Regions from separate parts of the Ruegeria sp. BE3 genome, predicted to be linked through region 3. Evidence: riboswitches for the same ligand, from Rfam matches in the RefSeq annotation. Region 3 holds a riboswitch; each other region holds the start of a gene.
The links. A riboswitch is a leader RNA that binds a small molecule or an ion and turns the genes downstream of it on or off. The one in region 3 is predicted to bind cobalamin.
Positions count from the first base shown of each region.

Region 1: it holds a riboswitch for cobalamin, as region 3 does, so the genes downstream of both, ACR0AZ_RS07645 (energy-coupling factor ABC transporter permease) here and ACR0AZ_RS02515 (DUF1636 family protein) in region 3, are expected to answer to the same signal.
Region 2: it holds a riboswitch for cobalamin, as region 3 does, so the genes downstream of both, ACR0AZ_RS10630 (DUF1636 family protein) here and ACR0AZ_RS02515 (DUF1636 family protein) in region 3, are expected to answer to the same signal.

Region 1 is NZ_JBQFTW010000002.1:57,909-61,178, forward strand. Features, by position in the region: gene ilvD (dihydroxy-acid dehydratase) at 1-256, opposite strand, end outside; gene ACR0AZ_RS07635 (helix-turn-helix domain-containing protein) at 364-927, shown strand; gene ACR0AZ_RS07640 (CBU_0592 family membrane protein) at 924-1,193, shown strand; gene ACR0AZ_RS07645 (energy-coupling factor ABC transporter permease) at 1,211-1,888, opposite strand; cobalamin riboswitch at 1,944-2,155, opposite strand; gene sseA (3-mercaptopyruvate sulfurtransferase) at 2,297-3,151, shown strand; gene ACR0AZ_RS07655 (amino acid aminotransferase) at 3,151-3,270, shown strand, end outside.
Region 2 is NZ_JBQFTW010000003.1:207,494-210,763, reverse strand. Features, by position in the region: gene ACR0AZ_RS10650 (ExbD/TolR family protein) at 1-223, opposite strand, end outside; gene ACR0AZ_RS10645 (ExbD/TolR family protein) at 228-554, opposite strand; gene ACR0AZ_RS10640 (MotA/TolQ/ExbB proton channel family protein) at 586-1,242, opposite strand; gene ACR0AZ_RS10635 (hypothetical protein) at 1,239-1,673, opposite strand; cobalamin riboswitch at 1,841-2,044, shown strand; gene ACR0AZ_RS10630 (DUF1636 family protein) at 2,147-2,503, shown strand; gene ACR0AZ_RS10625 (ABC transporter ATP-binding protein) at 2,500-3,270, shown strand, end outside.
Region 3 is NZ_JBQFTW010000001.1:516,581-519,850, forward strand. Features, by position in the region: gene cobW (cobalamin biosynthesis protein CobW) at 1-943, opposite strand, end outside; gene ACR0AZ_RS02515 (DUF1636 family protein) at 940-1,320, opposite strand; cobalamin riboswitch at 1,406-1,611, opposite strand; gene ACR0AZ_RS02520 (NAD(P)-dependent oxidoreductase) at 1,643-2,713, shown strand; gene ACR0AZ_RS02525 (DeoR/GlpR family DNA-binding transcription regulator) at 2,837-3,270, shown strand, end outside.

The DNA of each region.
Region 1 (3,270 bases), on a different contig from region 3:
CCATGGCGATGCCGTCATCGACCGCGATGGTGTTGAACTCTTTCGCGACACCACCGGCTGCCTCGACCTCGCGCGCGACCATCTGGCCAAGGTCCTTCAAGTGGACGTGACCGGGCACAAACTGGGTGAACGAGTTTACGATGGCGATGATCGGTTTGCCGAAATCATCGTCGCCCATACCGGTGGCGCGCCACAAACCGCGGGCACCGGCCATGTTGCGGCCATGGGTAGAGGTTCTGGATCGGTACAATGGCATGATGCTGTTTCCCTTTTGCCTCGGGTTGCATGTCTTGGGGTTCGTGCGTTATAGCGCACGTATCACATGTGCGCTATAACGTACAAGAGGATTCGGAAGTTGATGATATGGCACCGGACGACATAACGCTGAAATTACGGGACGTGCGGACGGCGTCCGGGCTGAGCCTGTCGAAGGTGGCTGAAATGACCGGGGTCAGCAAAGCCATGCTGGGCCAGATAGAGCGCGGCGAATCCAGCCCCACCATCGCGACCTTGTGGAAAATCGCCAAAGGCTTCCAGCTACCACTCAGCGCGCTGATCGATACGGCGCTGGGCGACCCGTCTGTTTTCCAGACCGTGACCTTCCCCGGGACCATAGAGGTCAAGATCGTCTTTCCCTTCGACCCCGCCCTAGGGGCCGAGACATTTCACGTCAGCTTGCATCCGAACCAAAGCCACGAATCCCCCGCCCATGCCGCTGGTGTGACCGAGGAGGTGTTTGTTCTTTCAGGTACGCTCGAGATTCTACGCGATCGGGAATGGGTATCTTTGCAGGCCGGACAGGGCTTGCGCTTTGCCGCTGATATCCCCCATGGATACCGCGCGGGTGCAGAGGGTGCCGCATTCCTGAACATGCACCACTACGCCCAGCACAACGAGTATTCTGAAAACGGCAAGGCCCATTCATGACTGCAGTTCTCGACAGCCTCACCATCGTCGACGCTATTGGCTCGTTTGGGGCTTTGATCGTGGTCGCGGCCTATTTTGCGACACAGATGCGGATGATGAACTCTGACGATCTCGCGTTTCCGGTGGTGAACCTCTTGGGGTCGGTTCTGATCGTCTATTCGCTGCTCGAGAATTTCAATCTGGCGTCGATGCTGATCGAGGGGTTCTGGATTCTGATCAGCATGATCGGGATCATTCAGCATTTCAGGTTGCGCCGCGCAAAGTAGTGCGCGGCGCGGGATGTTTAGGCTGCGCTGAGAAGACGTGGCGTGAACAGGCCGAGCTTGTTCAGACCCTTCATGGATTTCGCAGCCGCAAGAACGGCAAGATCGGCCAGGGGCTCAATCAGGATAACCATCATGTAAGCTCCGCCAAAGCTGGCCACGGCGGCGATGTTTTCGGCACCGAAACCCTGACCGTAGAACGCCCAGAAGGCCACCCATAGTACGACACCACCCTGATAGGCGGTCGACAGCGCAAGTGCCTGAGAATACTTGAGGTCAACATAGGCCGTATTCGGCGCAATGACGCGGTTTGCCAACGCCTGCAGGGCAAACAGAGGCACCAGCAACGTCGTCATGTTCATTCCGAACTGGGGCAGATCGAAGGGTGCCAAGAAAAACCCTTGAACAAAGAGGCCCAGGATCAGACCAATCGCAGCCGGGGCGGCACCGAACAAAAGAAACAGTGTCGAGCCCAGAATAAAGTGCACCTCTGACACTCCCACCGGGAAATGAGGCAGAACTTCAAAGAATGTGAAAACAAGGCCGGTTGTCAGGGCAGACCGCACTGCAAGGCTTGCAACACCACTGTTTTTGACGCTCTCCCACGCCAGCTTCAGACTATAAAGCCCTGCCCCGGCCGCGGTGGCATAGCTCAGGACAAGTTTGGCGCCGTTAACGACGCCCGGTTCGATATGCATAGTTTGTTCTCCTTACCGTCACACCCGACGGTAGAAACGTGTTGAAATTGGGCGGATGCCCGGTTTGTGCATGGCAGGTCTCCTGACTCGCGGATTAGGATCGATCCCGGCCTTCCCAACCGATCATTTCGGTCAGTGGCCCTGATGGGGCGATACTCCGCTTACAGTTGCGGGGGCAGTTCCGGAGTTGACAGGATTTGTCGCACCGGATTCCCTTTTCATCCCTCTGGGGAAACTCCATTGGGAACCATGTCGCACAGATTTCTGCCACAGAATGCTGCCTGTCAAGCACGCCAAGCATGTGGTTGGAAAAAAACGTTCCCCGCGCGGGTTCTGAGCTGCGGCGTGACTTGAACGTTTGGCCGTGCCCATATAGGGAAAATCCAAGCTCGCTCAGGGGAGGCTTTGATGCAGGACGATCCGAAAACTCTCGTATCCACAGACTGGCTGGCCGCGCATCTCAAGGACCCGGATCTGCGGATTCTGGACGGGTCCTGGTATCTGCCCGCGCAGAACCGCGATGCGAAGGCCGAGTATGATGCAGGCCATATCCCCGGTGCGCGGTTCTTTGACATTGATGACATTGCCGATCACCGTTCGGACCTGCCGCATATGGCACCTCCGGTCGAGAAATTCATGTCCCGCCTGCGGGCGATGGGGGTGGGCGACGGCCATCAGGTCGTGGTCTATGACGGGGCTGGGCTGATGTCTGCCGCACGCGTCTGGTGGCTGTTCCGTTTGATGGGTCAGGACAATATTGCCGTTCTGGATGGGGGGCTGCCGAAATGGCAGGCCGAAGGTCGCGAGATCGAGGACCTGCCGCCCGTCGTTCGCGATCGCCATATGACCGTTCGCGTACAAAACCATCTGGTGCGTGACGTGACGCAGGTTTCAGCTGCGGCCAAGCTGAACGATCATGAGATCATCGATGCGCGCTCAACTGACCGCTTTGCCGGAACAGCGCCAGAACCACGCGAAGGTTTGCGCTCGGGTCATATTCCGGGCTCTCACAATGTGCCCTTTGGTACGCTGCTGAATGCAAATGGCACCATGAAGTCGCCCGAAGAGTGCCGCGCCATATTCGAGGCCGCAGGCGTAGATCTGTCGAAACCCGCAATCACATCCTGCGGCTCGGGCGTCACGGCTGCGATCCTCAGCCTTGCGCTTGAGCGCATGGGTAAAAAAGATCATTCGCTTTATGACGGCTCCTGGGCTGAATGGGGTGCCTTCCCAACCCTGCCCGTCGCAACCGGAGAGAACTGATGTTCGAGAACCTCAAGCCACAGCCAGCCGACAAGATTCTGGCGCTGATGCAGATGTATCGCGATGACCCGCGCGATCAGAAAATTGACCTGGGGGTTGGCGTTTATAAAAACGCTGAG
Region 2 (3,270 bases), on a different contig from region 3:
CGGTAGGTGTTCCGCGAAAGCTCAGCGTTCCATCCTTGTGCAGAACCAGCGCGTCGGGCGGTTCGCGCCCTTCGAGCTCTGACGTGTCCACAAGGTCGAGGTCAGGGTCCAGTGGTGGTGCGATGGTACCGGTGATCAGAAAGAAGATCAGCATCAGAAAGACGACGTTGATCAGAGCTATGGTTGAATCGCGTTTTCGGCGGGGGGCGGTCTGGCGGATCATCGGCTCACTCCAGCACCAGAACGCTGAGCCCCTCGCGCCCGCGCAGCCGAACCAACAGATCCGTCAGGCGTTGGGCCGTGACATCGGTATCGAGGCTGACGAGCACCTGCCCGGTTTCGATCTCGGTCGCGAGATCGTCCAAGGTTATCGCCGTGCCGTTCAACACAAGACGTTCCGCACCGAGCTGTAGAAAGACCCGCTCAGACGGTTCGCTGGTTTGCGCGGTTCCGCCAGTCGTGCTGCTCAGCTCGATCTCGCCGAATTTTGAGAAGGTCGAGGTCAGCATGAAGAACAGCAAAAGCAGAAAGATCACATCGATGAGTGGCGTCATCGACAGGGTCCGCCGGACAAATGGCGCCCGGTTACGCATGTTCCGGCACGGCTGAAATGGCCTCGGCCTCTTTGGCGAGCTGACCTGGTACCAACACGGTCCGCAGTGCTTTGTCTGCAAAGACCCGCTCGCGCGCGGTGCGGCTTTCGAACCATGACAGAACCATTGAGGTCGGCATCGCAACCGCCAGCCCCACGGCGGTGGTGATCAGCGCCACCCAGATGCCACCCGCAAGCAGCGACGGGTCAATGGAGCTGCCTGCCTGTTGCAGGCTTTGGAACGCTTCGATCATACCCAGAACGGTCCCGAACAGCCCCAGCAAAGGCGCGAGTTGGGCAACGGTGTCAAGAAGGCGAAAACCGCGCTCCAGCCCTGCCAGGGCCAATCCGGCTTCAGCATCCAGACGATCATCGAGACCGGGTAGATCGGGCGCATCCATGGCTGCACCGACCAATGGGGCCAGATAACTGTGGCTTTTCGCCAATCGCGCGCGTGCAGTCTGATGATCCCCGGCATCCCATGCCGTCAGGGCCTGGGACAGCACCCGATGTCGTCCAACTCCGGTCACGGTGAATTGCCACAGTTTGTAAAGCGTGACGGCCAGAGCCAGCACTGACATCACGATCAGAATGGCCACCACTGGCCCGCCCAGAGCCACGATCTGGCGCAATGCTTCAAGCGCGTTCATCCCAAAAGCTCCACATCTATCCGGCTGGTAAGGTTCAGTCCTGTTGCACAGATATCGCTTTCTGAGCCGTCGACAACGCAGCTGTTTGCGCCATTGATCAGAACGCGCCCGATCGAGTCGCAGTTGAGATCGGGCAGGCCGAACTGACGCACGCGCGGACGGTCTGCCGGCAGATCCCGAAAATCGAACAGAGAAAGCGTAACGACACGGCCCGAGCTGTCGAAAATGACGGTCTCAAAAGCTGCCTTCTCGATATCGCTTCCGGTTTCGTTCTGAACCAGAAAGGTCAAGCGGCAGGCGCCGTTCACCTTTTGCACGGTATTGAGCTCCAGCAACAGTTCCGAGGGGTTGTCGTCAGCAGATTGCGCCAGCGCCGAATTTGTTGATGAAATTGCCAGCACAGCTACCAGAGCGAGGCGGTGATACGGCATGAGCGGGCTCCTGATTGTTTAGCGCTGAGGGTTTGTCCCGCGCATCTTTGCAGGGGTTGATCCCTCTTATCCAATCCAACCGAGACGTGAAAGAGCGGGTGGCGCGATTGTGTCCGGCCGACCGGTAACGCGTGATAACTTTCGTATTGACGCATTCATCGATCTCAGGCACTGAATCCGGTGATGGTTCCCAAGGGTGCGCCCGTGGGATGAAAAGGGAATACGGTGCGGTCTACACTGGCCAAACCCGTAACTGCCCCCGCAACTGTAAGCGGCGAGCGAAGCCAAACAGCCACTGGCCCCAGGGGTCGGGAAGGATGGCCAAGCACCGACCCGCGAGTCAGGAGACCTGCCATCAGTTGTTCAACCAAGCCGGGGCGGGGCGTCCTGGAAGGAGGCTTTGATGGCACGTGATACACGTGTTTCTGTAATCAGCACCTTCGCACTGCGTTTGGGCAGAGGCGGGGGGTTATATGCCTGGCGCACCTGATCATTTTGTTCTGATCTGTTCGACCTGTGCGGCCGCGCAATCAGTGGATGGAGTGCATGATACGCTTCAATCGAAGCTGCCCGAGCGCTTTGCGATCCGGGCTGTCGATTGCATGGCAGGATGCGCGCATCCCGTGACCGTAGGTTTCCAAGCGGTCGGCAAGGCGCAGTATCTATTTGGTGACATCCAGACATTGATTGACGTCGAAGCCCTGGCCGAGTTTGCCCGTCAATATCAACAGAGCCCGGATGGCTGGACCAAAGCCAGTGAGCGTCCGCGTGCCCTTTACACCAAAACCTTGTCTCGCATGCCCCCGATCAGTCAGGAGGTGTCGATATGACCGTCCAGCCGTTTTTGGTGGCTTCGGATCTCGAATATTATGCCTTGAATGGGGACATATTGCTGCAAGGCGTATCCTTTGAGCTGTCCGAGGGGTCAATCCTGGCAATCGCGGGCCCCAACGGAGCAGGTAAAACCACACTGCTGAATTTGCTTTGTGGGGCAGAAGGGCTGGCACTAGGGGATGTTTTGCTCAAGGGGCGCAGCCTCAAACAACTCTCGGCAAAAGAGCGTGCTCGAATGATCGCGGTGGTCAGTCAGCAAGAGATGCCCGACGGGCGCTTGTCGCTGCGTGACTATGTGGCACTCGGCCAGATTCCGATCCGCGCGGACCGGTCTGCGGGTGAACACGCGCAAGAACTCAGCCGTATATTGGATATTACGGGCCTTGGCGCGCTAGCTGACAAGAAGATGGCCCAACTGTCGGGTGGTGAGCGTCAGCGCGCGCATATCGCTCGGGCGCTGGCACAGAACCCGACTTTGCTGTTTCTTGACGAGCCGACCAATCATTTGGATCCCGATGCGAAGGGGCGGATGCTGTCTCTGGTCGCTGATCTGGGTATTACTGTCGTCATGATCGTGCATGATTTGGTCATGATCCCTGAATTCGCCACCCACGTTGCTCTGATGAAATCCACGCGCCTGACCGGGTTTGGTTCGGTCGACGAGGTACTGACATCGGAACGTGTGCGCGAAACCTTCGGTGTCGATTACCTGCGCTTTCACCACGAAGGCCGCATGATCCCTGTTCTGGACATCCGAAGAACA
Region 3 (3,270 bases):
AAGGGCGGTCATACTGATGGCGCACGCGCGCACCGACGGCCTGAACCAGCAGGCGCATGGGCTTGCCTTGAACGGCGGCATAGCCTTTGACGCGCAGGATGTTCAGTTCTTTGGCCAGACGTTCGATTTTCGTCACCAGATCGAGCGGATCGCTCTGTTCGGGCAACTCGACGATGATGCTTTCGAAATCGTCATGTTCGTGATCGTGATGGCCGTCGTGATGCGATGGGCGTGCGTCCATGTCATCCTCGGCGGCGGCTTCCAGACCCAACACGACGCGGACGTCAACGACGCCCTCGGCCACTTCAACAACGGGCAGGGGGCGCGGGGCCTCTGCAGCGATGACCTCTTTGGCCTTGGCGACACCTTCGGGACCGGCCAGATCAGGCTTGGTCAGCAGGATGATATCGGCGCAGGAAATCTGATCTTCGAACACTTCGGACAGCGGCGTTTCATGATCAATCGAGTCATCGGCCATGCGCTGGGCATCCACCGCCTCGACATTCGGGGCAAAGCGACCGGCAGCGACCGCCTCGGCATCGGCCAGCGCGATGACACCATCGACGGTGATTTTCGAACGGATATCAGGCCAGTCGAAGGCCTTTAGCAGCGGTTTCGGCAGCGCCAGACCGCTGGTTTCGATCAGGATGTGATCAGGGCGCGGCTCCAGCGCCATCAGCACTTCGATGGTCGGGATGAAATCGTCCGCCACGGTGCAGCAGATGCAGCCATTGGCCAGTTCCATGATGTTTTCCGCCGGGCAATCGGGGATCGCGCAGGATTTCAGGATATCGCCATCAACGCCAACATCGCCGAATTCATTGACCACAACGGCCAGACGCTTGCCCTGCGGGTTCTGCATCAGGTGGCGCACCAGCGTTGTCTTGCCCGAGCCCAGAAAGCCGGTGATCACAGTGACGGGAAGTTTCTCAAGGTTGCTCATTTCAGGGCTCCAATCGGGGGAATGCGGGCTGCGCAGTTCTTGCGGAAATGTTCGGGGCGCTCGCGCCATTTGACCAGACCATCCTCGGTCGCGAGGTATTTGGTGGCACCCTCCACGATCATGTCGACGTGGTCGGTTTCGTTGAGGTGTTCATACACGAAGGTCCAGCGATCCGGCCCCCCGCGCAAGACGATGGAACAGCCCTCATCGCAGTTCGACAAGCATTCCACGGCTTTCAAGGTGATCCCTTCGGGCAGATCGGCCTGCTCAAGCGCCTTGTGCAGAAGTGCACCGGGGCGCTGCGCATCATCTTCGACAGGCAGCCCGCGACGGCAGGTGGTGCAAACCAGCAGCTCGACCGGAGCGGTCTCGGTCATGTCTCTCATCCCCCCAAATCCTCTTCGTGGGGGACGGGGTTTCATGCGGGTCGCTTTTGACCCGACACCGGAACACCCCGTCCGGTTTAAATCTCGGGCGTTGGCAGGTCTCCCGGCTTGCGGATGTCAGAGGCGGGCCTCTGTCGGATGTCCCGCCTTCCCGGCCTTGCGGCCAGTGGCTTGGGCACCCTCTCCGTTCACGGTCGCGGGGGCGGCTGCGTTTGACGGAAAACCCGCTGACGCATTCCCTTTTCATCTGCGCACGCAGACACCAACGAAAGGGACATGCGGCACGCTTGGGCTGCTTGTCAAGCGAGTCGCGATGATCAGCGAAGAAGCAGGTAAAAAGCGACCTGTCGAGGTCGCTGGGCGGCATGATCCATCTGTGGTGACGTGTTGGCATGGATCACAAGACGCGAACAGGAGGATGCGGCGCATGAAAGTAGGGTTTATCGGGCTGGGAAATGTTGGGGGCAAGCTCTCGGGATCGCTGCTGCGTAACGGAATCGATTTGACGGTTCATGACCTGAACCCGGATCAGGTGACCCGATTTGTCACCGAGGGTGCCAAAGCCGCTGAAAGTCCGGCGCAGTTGATGCGTGATTGCGACGCGGTGATCACTTGCTTGCCTTCACCCGCCGCCTCGGACGCCGTGATGCAAGAGATGTTGCCCGAGGTCGGCCCCGGCAAAATCTGGATGGAGATGTCGACCACCGATGAGGCTGAGGTCAAACGCCTTGGTGCCATGGTCATCGAACAAGGCGGCGCAGCGGTGGATTGTCCGGTTTCAGGCGGATGTCACCGGGCTGCGACGGGCAATATCTCGATCTTCGCTGGCTGTGACCGCGAAACGTTCGAGCGTATTATGCCCTTCCTGACGACCATGGGGCGGCGCATTCTGCACACAGGTGAACTGGGGTCGGCCTCGGTGCTGAAAGTGCTGACCAACTATCTGGCCACCGCTAACCTGATCACCTGCGCCGAGGCTTTGGTGACCGCCAAAGCAGCTGGAATGGATCTTGGAACCACCTATGAGGCGATCAAGATTTCGTCGGGCACCTCGTTCGTGCACGAAACCGAAAGCCAGGTCATCTTGAACGGTTCACGCGATATCTCGTTCACCATGGACCTGGTGAAAAAGGATATCGGCCTGTTTCAGGAGGTTGCCGACCGCGCCGGTGTCCCCCTTGAGGTGAATCCGGTGATGATCAAGATATTCGAAGACGGCATCGCACGCTACGGCGAGCGCGAGTTGTCCCCGAACATCATCAAACGCCTCGAAGATGCGACCGGACTTGAGATTCAAGCACCGGGCTTTCCACCCGAAATGCTGGATGATGAACCCGAAGAGCCCGGCTATGAGGTCATTCCGCAAAACCGCGCTGCGCCGTAAGCCTGTCTGTTGTCATTGAGCCAAACCAAGTCGGCCGCTTGCAGCGGTCGGCCTGTTTCGGGTTGATCACTGACCGCATTCCGTGTCTTTGTTTGGGTAAATTTGGGAAATACGGAGCGTCCAGTGAAAACCCGCAGCCCGCACACCCATCGTGAGCTTGAACTTCTGGATGTTCTCCGTCGTCTGGGCGGGACAGCCCGAAACTCGGAACTGGCCAAAACACTAGGGGTCTCTGAGGAAACCGTGCGGCGCACGATCAAGTCGCTCTCAGCCTCGGGCGCGGTCGAACGTGTGCATGGCGGCGCTTATCTCGCCGGCACCCAAGGCGACCCCAGTTTTTTTCGCCGTATAGCGCAACACTCTGAAGAAAAGCGGTTGATCGCGGGGCATGTGGCGAGCCTGATACGGGACGGGATGACCGTCTTTCTGGATGTCGGCTCGACCACCGCTTATGTGGCCGAAGAGCTGCGGCAGTCGGGAAACCTGACCGTCGTGACCAACTCGATCGGGGTGGGGCAGACCCTGGCCGGAACCAATGGCAATCGTGTGCATTTGCT